2 regions of the Halomonas profundus genome follow, and region 1 is predicted to be linked to the other one. Evidence: predicted binding sites of a transcription regulator. Region 1 holds the regulator's gene; the other holds the start of a gene.
What was found. Region 1 encodes sigma-54, which starts transcription at its own class of promoters, with help from an activator protein. Its sites were predicted from a motif close to TGGCACNNNNNTTGCTNT; they were not measured.
Positions count from the first base shown of each region.

Region 2: a site for sigma-54 is predicted at 2,204-2,221, ahead of LMS44_RS14675 (2,4'-dihydroxyacetophenone dioxygenase family protein). Genes of this name have one in related genera too.

Region 1 covers NZ_CP086344.1:1,936,722-1,941,265, reverse strand. Annotated here, with positions in the region: gene lptB (LPS export ABC transporter ATP-binding protein) at 1-716, shown strand, start outside; gene LMS44_RS08600 (RNA polymerase factor sigma-54) at 846-2,261, shown strand; gene hpf (ribosome hibernation-promoting factor, HPF/YfiA family) at 2,359-2,667, shown strand; gene LMS44_RS08590 (PTS sugar transporter subunit IIA) at 2,672-3,142, shown strand; gene rapZ (RNase adapter RapZ) at 3,230-4,162, shown strand; gene LMS44_RS08580 (HPr family phosphocarrier protein) at 4,208-4,477, shown strand; gene pmbA (metalloprotease PmbA) at 4,494-4,544, opposite strand, start outside.
Region 2 covers NZ_CP086344.1:3,212,592-3,217,135, forward strand. Annotated here, with positions in the region: gene LMS44_RS14665 (alcohol dehydrogenase catalytic domain-containing protein) at 1-802, opposite strand, end outside; gene LMS44_RS14670 (SDR family NAD(P)-dependent oxidoreductase) at 802-1,620, opposite strand; gene LMS44_RS14675 (2,4'-dihydroxyacetophenone dioxygenase family protein) at 1,629-2,156, opposite strand; gene LMS44_RS14680 (sigma-54-dependent Fis family transcriptional regulator) at 2,382-4,196, shown strand; gene LMS44_RS14685 (BaiN/RdsA family NAD(P)/FAD-dependent oxidoreductase) at 4,381-4,544, opposite strand, start outside.

The DNA of each region.
Region 1 (4,544 bases):
TTTATGCCCACCACCTGGCTAAAAGCTACAAACGCCGCCGAGTGGTCAAAGACATCAATCTAGAGATATCCCAAGGCAGTGTCGTTGGCCTTTTGGGCCCCAACGGCGCGGGCAAAACCACCTCATTTTATATGATTGTTGGGCTGGTCAAATCCGACGCTGGCAAGGTGGGTATCGACGATGTGGATTTAACGCGCGCCCCCATGCACGAGCGCGCAGCCGCGGGGATTGGCTATCTACCTCAAGAGGCGTCTATTTTCCGCAAACTCTCGGTTGCCGAGAATATTATGGCGATACTCGAGACCCGCAAAGAGCTTAACCGCAGCGATCGCGAACAGCGCCTGGAAGCGCTACTCGAAGACTTCCATATCACCCATATTCGCGACAACCTGGGCATGAGCCTTTCGGGCGGCGAGCGCAGGCGTGTAGAAATAGCCCGCTCGCTAGCCACAGAGCCCGCTTTTATTCTGCTCGATGAGCCTTTTGCGGGCGTTGACCCCATCTCGGTAGGTGAGATTAAAACCATCATTCGTGCACTGAAACAGCGCCATATCGGCGTGCTGATCACCGATCACAACGTGCGTGAAACACTAGACATTTGCGATATCGCCTATATCGTCGGCGATGGGCAAATCATCGCCAGTGGCTCGCCCGCCTCGATTCTCACCAACCAAAAAGTAAGGGATGTGTATTTGGGCGCCGATTTTCGCCTGTAATGTTTTTGCCTTAATCGCCCCTAAATAGCGCTTTAAAACAACTTTACGACCAATGGCATGCTTATTGCACTTGCGCCAAGCACTCACTCGCACTAGGGTGGAGCATTCTGATTAACGAGTGGTTCTCAGATGGTCATGAAAGCTTCTCTCCAACTGCGTATCGGCACACAGCTGACCATGACGCCCCAGTTGCAGCAGGCCATTGCGCTGCTGCAACTCTCTACGCTGGATCTTCGTCAAGAAATTCAGCAGGCCCTCGATGCCAATCCCATGCTGGAGCAGGAAGATGAATTTAGTGAACAGGCTGTCAGCGAGCCTAAGGAAGAAGAGTGGTCAGAGAGCATCCCTACTGAGCTCTCGGTAGATAGCGACTGGTCAGATACCTATCAAGATATGGGAAGCCAGGGGGGCAGCAGCAGCGAAGGCCCCGACTTTGAGCGCCAGGCAGCCGGGCAGAGCCTTCATGGCCACCTGCTGTGGCAACTCGCCATGACCGATTTTAGCGCTCGCGAGCAGCTTGTCGCGGAAAGTTTAATCGACGCGCTAGACGCCAACGGCTACCTGACCCAGCCGCTCAACGACATCCGTGAAGGGCTTCGTGCCCAGGGCATTGACGGGCTAAGCCAACGCGAAGTGGAAACCATTCTACTCAAGCTCCAGCAGTTTGAGCCGACCGGCATATTTGCCCGTGACTTGCGTGAATGCTTGATGCTGCAGCTCGCCGCTCTCCCCGATAATACGCCACTGCTGGTTCCCGCCCGCCGCTTGGTGCGGCAGTTTCTCGAAGCGCTTGGCAAAGACGATATGCGTCTGCTGAAACGCCGTCTAGGGCTCGACGACGAACAGCTGGCCGATGTCATCCTGCTTATTCGCAGCCTAGACCCACGCCCAGGCAGCGCCTACGGCGACACCGATGACAGCTATGTCACCCCCGATCTAGTCGTCCGCCACGATAATGAAGGCTGGCATTTAGAGCTCAACCCCGAGGCCCTGCCACGGCTGCGCATTCAGCCCGACTACGCCAGCTTGATTAAGCGTGCGGATAAAAGCGATGACAACCAGTTTCTCAAAGAGCACTTGCAGGAAGCGCGCTGGTTGATCAAGAGCCTCTCTAGCCGAAACGATACGCTGCTGCGTGTTGGTCGCGAAATCATTACCCGCCAGATTGGCTTTTTAGAGCACGGCGAAGAAGCCATGAAACCACTGATACTGGCCGACATTGCCGAAGCCGTGGAGATGCACGAGTCGACTATTTCACGGGTAACGACGCAAAAATATATCCATACACCCCGTGGTGTGTTTGAACTCAAATACTTTTTCTCAAGCCAGGTGAGCGGTCAAGATGGCGACAGCCACTCCAGCACCGCCATCCGTGCACGACTCAAGAAACTGATTCAAGAGGAGCCGCCCGGCAAGCCGCTTTCAGACAGCCGCTTAGTGACGCTATTAGGCGAAGGAGGGATTCAAGTGGCGCGTCGTACGGTGGCGAAATACCGTGAAGCCATGGGCATTCCCTCTTCCAGTGAACGGCGTCGTTTGCGCTAACTTCGTTAACGTTTCAGGGAAACTCTCGACAAGGGCTTTGCAACGCGGCAAAAAGGGTTACAATCGAAGTACAGTCCGATGGATAAGGAGCACGTCAATGCAAGTAAATATCACTGGTCATCACGTAGAACTGACTGACGCCTTGCGTGACTATGTCAACGAGAAGCTTGAGCGTGTAGAGCGCCATTACGACAATATAACTACGGTGCAAGTCACCTTATCAGTGGAGAAAGAGCGCCAGCAGGCCGCCTGTACGCTGCACGCCGCAGGTGCTGACTTACATGCGGAAGCCCTAGACAGTGATATGTACGCCGCTATCGACGCACTAGCGGACAAAATCGACCGTCAACTCGTTAAACACAAGGAAAAAGCACAAGCTCGCGCCCAAGGCGCCGGTGTGCGTTAATTCAATGACGTTGGAAACCATACTCCCCCCGGAACGCGTTCTGTTCGACGTCCCCGGGGGCAGCAAAAAAAGGGTGCTGGAGTTTTACAGCACCTTTATCGCCCAAAATATCCCCAGCCTGGACAGCCAAGAAGTGTTTAGCCGTTTAATCGGCCGCGAGCGCTTAGGTAGTACGGGTATTGGTAACGGCGTGGCTATTCCTCATGCGCGTAGCCCCCACTGCAACGCCCCTATCGCTGGATTTTTGAAACTGGCTGAAGCGATCGATTTTGACGCTATCGACGGCGACCCGGTAGATCTGGTGTTTGTCCTGTTGGTACCCGAAGAGGCAGATGACACGCATCTCTCACTACTGGGTCAGGTAGCGACCATCATGAATGATGCGGACACGCGCCAGCAACTGCGTAAAGCAGCCAGCCAGCGCGAACTGCTTGAGCTGATTACCGCCAAAATTCGCGAGCAATCAGCGGCCTAAGGGTCTGAAACCCTGTTCAGGGCAGATCACAGCAGGTTATCCGCTCACCACCCTCAACGCAGCTTGATCAAAGCAAAGAGAGACTCTATGCAACTGGTGATCATTAGCGGCCGCTCCGGGTCAGGTAAATCTATCGCCTTGCAAGCGCTGGAAGATCTTGGCTACTACGCGATTGATAACCTCCCAGCTATGTTGCTGGGGTCGTTGGTGGATGAACTGCGTGACCAGGGCGACCGAGCACATTTAGCGGTGAGTATTGATGCCCGCAATTTGCCGGGAGCTCTGGAGCGCCTGCCCTCTTTATTAGACGAGTTGCGCCAGCGTAAAATCGTCTTTCAAGTTATTTACCTGACCACCGATGCGCGCATACTGCTTGAGCGTTACTCAGCAACGCGTCGCCGTCATCCGCTGACCCGCGATAGCGAAATGACGCTGGAAGAGGCGATCAATAAAGAAGAGACGACGCTAGAGGATATTCGCGATCTGGCCGATCTATTGATCGATACATCACGATTATCGGTGCACGATTTACGCCGTCGCATTACCGACCAAGTAGCCCATCAGCGGCGCGACAAGCTGACGCTAACGCTGGAATCGTTTGGGTATAAACGCGGCGTACCGTTAGACGCCGACCTGGTCTTCGATGTGCGCTGCCTGCCAAATCCGTACTGGGATCCAACGCTGCGCCAGTTCACTGGCCGCGACGCGGAAATCGTGGCTTTTTTGAACAGCTATCCGATTGTTGATGCCATGAGCGACGACATCTTGGCCTGGCTAGAGCGTTGGCTACCCGCTTACCAGAATAGCCAACGTAGCTACATGACTATCGCGATTGGCTGTACTGGTGGCCAGCACCGCTCGGTCTATATGGCCGAGAAGTTAGCGGAAAAATTGACTCCTAGCATGGGCGAAGTTCAACTTCGCCACCGCGAACTGGGTCTGCACTACACCATAAGCGAACAGTTGGCCGCTCCCCTCGTCAGCGCTTCCACACCTAACGAGCGGCCAGAGACCTCTTAAGCGCGTCTATCCATTAATGACACCACTCGGCGAAAAGGAACCAGGGTGCCAGAACGCATACTTACACTTACCAATCAACGCGGGCTACACGCTCGCGCGGCGACAAAACTGGTCAAATGCGGCCAACAGTTCACGGCAAAAATACGCGTTTACAAACAGCAACAGGCCGCCGACGCCGCCAATATCATGTCACTGCTGATGCTTGCCGCACCTTGTGGCACCGAGCTTAGAATCACCGCCGAAGGCGATGACGCCGAACAGGCGCTTGAAGCGATTCAAGCGCTGTTCGACGCCCGCTTTGAGGAGGATCAGTAAGCCGCCGCTTGGCTTGTTAGTCCCCCGCCACGGTCATGGCATCAATCAACCAGCTACCCGTGTGAAC
Region 2 (4,544 bases), 1.3 Mb from region 1:
CACTAAAGGGTATAAAGCTGTCAGACTTAGTGCATAAACCAAGAAGCAGAATCGTACCGTGCGTGCGAACCTGCTCAATGGCTTGCGCAATGAGACCAGGAACGCCCGCACACTCGAATACTATGTCTGCTGAACCTCCAAGTGACCGCTCTGCAGCTTTAATGGGTTGATATGGATCACAAACAAAACCGGTCGCCCCCATGTCATAGGCACGTTGTTCTTGGTATCGGGTAATATCCTGTATGACAACCGTCTGAGCGCCAAAGCGGCGCGCCCAAAAAGCGACAGCTAACCCGATAGGCCCAGCACCAAGGATGAGGACACGGTCACCAGGTTTCATGCCGGATAGCTGGAGACCATGGAGAGCAACGGCTAAAGGCTCTACAATTGCACCGTCGTCCATGCTTGCATTGAGAGGAAGAGGTACGCACTGGCGCGCAGCGGTGACGGCATATTCACCATATCCCCCTCCCTCCAACGCCATATCTAGACACCAAGCAGGATTCCCAGAACGGCATGCAGCGCAATAACCGCAACTTCGGAAAGGTATAACGGATACAAGATCTCCTATAGATACATCACTGACTTTTCGACCTAAAGCGACTATCTCGCCTGCATATTCGTGACCCAGCACATCGCCAGGACAAATGCCGAAAATGGGATCCTCAGTCATATGGAGATCGGAGCCACAAATTCCACATCGTTTCACCTGGATGACAACCTCATCGTCTCCTGGTGTAGGGTCTGGAAGTTCGCAAACATCTAAAGGCTGGTGTAACCCCTGAAAGACGGCAGCACGCATCAGCCCACCCTCCCAAGAGAAGTGCCTCCGTCAATAACCAATTGAGCACCGGTCATATAGGAAGAGGCGTCAGAGGCTAGGTATAGCGCCAGTGCCTTGATCTGTTCAGGATCAGCGATTTCCCCTAGAGGTACCTTGGCGTTCCAGGCCTGGCGAACTGCTTCGTCTTTCAACCAGCCACCACCAATGTTGGTTACGAAACCGCCGGGCGCGATAGTGTTGACCCGGATCCGGAACTCTGCCAACTCTAAGGCAACTTGACGTACTAAATGGGACACTCCCGCTTTTGCAGGCATGTAAGCAAGCCCGACCACAGGCTCTGTAATAAAGGCAGCATTGGAGGACGTGACAACAATTGATCCTCGACGCCGTGGCTTCATGTATTTAGCTGCCACTCGCAGAGTATTAAAGACCCCCGTCAGATTAATAGAAATTGTTCTATCCCAGCGGGCTGGATCTAAAACGTCAATCTGACCATCTCTATTTCGCCCTCCTGAAGGGTTCCAAAACCCTGCCCCAGGATCGATCCCCGCATTAGCAAAAACAATATCCAAGTTGCCAAACTGGCGGACATGTTCTTCGAAGGCTCGACTGGTCTGCATTCGATCAGCGACATCTAGCTGGACAGCATGAACCTTGCAGCCTTCGTCACGGAGTCTTTGTGCCTCACATTCGGCTGCGTCGATGTTTATATCCGCTAGTGTCACGTTAGCTCCGTTTTCTGCCAACGCTTCGGCATAGGCAAGTCCTAAACCTGAGGCTCCCCCCGTGATCAGGGCTGAACGCCCTTCTACGCTGAATTGCTCTAATACACGCATATCCCACCTCATAGAAATAACTGTTCATTGATGGGGATATTGTGTTCTTCACAATAAGTGACGTAGTGATTGATGAACCAGAAAACATCCAGCGTTTCTGCCCACTCCCCCTTCTCATCGAAGAACTCGTTAGCTCCCTGCATCCAAAATAGAGCTTTCATTCCATTAGCATCGTCGGTCACTAACGTGTGAGCCTGTCCGGGCATTTCCGTTATAAACTCACCAGGCCCGCAAACCCAGTCGTATTCCAAATATCGGAAAGATCCCTCCATTCCTACAGCCCATACCATTCCTCGGTGCTTATGGGTACCAATCACACCAGGGCTTTTAATCCATAAAATATTGCAATAAACATTATTCCTTACATCAAAGGCCAGATGCCGTATAGCTGCATTATCACCAAAAGGAACCCATGGGCTTTCTACCTCAGAGAGCCCTACATAGCTTCCCTCACGCCCAAATCGGTCTTGCATTGCCTTCATTGGTTCAGGAACTTCTACGATACGATAAGCATTACTAGCGGGTGCATTAGCCATTATTGTTCTCACTTTATTTATGGAAACGATGTATTACAGAGAACTATTCAGCAATTGCTATGCCAACTACTCAAAACCTAGACCTTAGTATAAAAAATAAAGTAAAATTCTTATTATGCAAAGGAAGTTAAGAGACTAGACACGACTAAAGTACAACTGAAGGATTGAACAAGACTCGCCAGTATTTAATTAATTTAATATTTTTAATAAAAAAATGAGAAAGACATGACAAAAAAAATGACGCTTTCGAAAATGACAACGCAACCCAATCAAGCGAGCTCTTGTGAGATAGGCCTTGATGATGGAGACCCACCCACTTTACGTGATTTGACAGAGAGGCTGCGCCTTACCCCTAACGATGGAAAAATTTGGTTCGATGATCGCCGCATGGTGCTACTTGGGGCTAATGCATTTGGTGTGTTGCGCAGAGAAATCATTGAATCACTAGGCTTTTCTAGAGCATGCAGCTTGCTGATGCGCGTAGGTTTTTCAGCTGGATCTGCCGACGCAGCTTTTGTACGAAAACATTGGCCACTAAACGATGAAGCTGGTGCGTTGACCGCGGGAGAGCGGTTACATGCGGTCATGGGGATGGTTAAAGTCGAAACGGTACGACGCGACCACGACATCCCGAACGGTATTTTCAATGCCGAGTTCCTTTGGCATGGTTCAATCGAAGCCGCCGAACATATAAATGCGTACGGCCTATCACGTGAACCGGTTTGCTGGATGCAGCTAGGTTATGCCAGCGGCTACGCCAGTGCTTTCTACGGTAAGCGAGTGATATATCGTGAGTTGGAGTGTGCTGGCTGCGGCGGCTCTTTCTGCCGAATCGTAGGTGAGATGACAAATCAAGAAATAGGCAGTACCCATGACCTTAGCTGGCTCACTCCAGGAGAATACCTTGCGCCTGAAGCGCGTAAGTCGTCTCGACAGGCTAACGTGGAAACCACTGGCGTGACGACAGCGTCATCTCCTGCCTCTATCCATGAGAAAATAGATACCCAAAAGATCGTGGGTATTTCAGCAGCAGTCAGTATTGCTTTGCAGAAGATCGAAAGAGTCGCGCCAACGCCAGCCACGGTACTGTTCAATGGAGAATCAGGTGTTGGGAAAGACTTGTTTGCTAACGAGCTTCACCGCAAAAGCAACTTGGCAAACGGCCCCTTTGTCGCCCTTAACTGTGCTGCAATCCCTGACACATTGGTTGAGGCAGAGCTGTTTGGCGTAGAAAAAGGTGCGTTTACAGGTGCAGAAAAAAGTCGACCGGGTCGGTTCGAACGAGCCAATGGGGGCACACTATTTCTTGATGAAATTCCATCATTAAGTTATGAGGCACAAGGTAAGCTTCTTCGCACCCTGCAGAATGGTGAGATAGAAAGAGTCGGTGGTGCACACCCTATTCAAGTTAACGTCAGGGTTGTTGCCGCCTCAAATAAAGATCTTTTCAAGGAAGTGCAGAATGGACTATTCAGAGAGGATCTTTATTACCGCTTAAATGTTTTTCCTATTCGCCTTCCCCCTCTTAGAGAACGCCAGGATGATATCCCCTTATTGATCGAACATTTTTTATACCGCTACTCAAACGTTTATAAAAAAAATATTCCAGGACTCACCCGAAAGGCCAGTGAAGCACTTTTAGACTATAGTTATCCTGGAAATATTCGCGAGCTTCAGAATTTAATAGAACGTGGCGTGATTAACGCGCTAGATTCTGAGCCGCTCAATGTGTTTCATATGTTTGACGACGTTGGCTTTGCCACAAAACTCAATCCCCCTTCAGGCCTCAATATTGATCCCACAGGAGAGCTGGAGGCTGGCACAAGTGGGCCTGATCTATTTGGCCGGGGTAAGCTTGACGATACGCAGAAGAGCGCTAAATATCACAGGAGAAGTGAAGCAGAAATTTTGTCAAATGCACTTTATAAAACAGATGGCAACGTGTCTAAGGCCGCCAGAGAACTAGGCGTAACGAGAGCTAAGCTAGCCTATCGAATTCAAAAAGCTGGATTAGATCCTAGTCTGTTTCGGCACTTGTAAGGAAGCACCTGATCGACCTACCAGCCGACCTCTTGGCAGCATTGCCCTAGGCTCTGTTGACTTTTCAGCGCTGCCATAAGCGAAACGTCAACAGCCCCTAAACTTGAACCCATCGCCAAAACACAAGAGGCTTAATACAGCCAGTGTATCGGTTTACGGCACTTGCAAATCTTTGATCAGCTTATTAAACAGCCTGCCCGCAGGCTACGCCACTCGCCCACGCCCACTGAAAGTTATACCCACCTAGCTCTCCCGTTACATCTAATACTTCTCCGATAAAACGCAACTGTGGTAAGCCTTTAACCTCAAAGGTTTTGGACGAAATCGCGTCGGTATTGACCCCGCCCA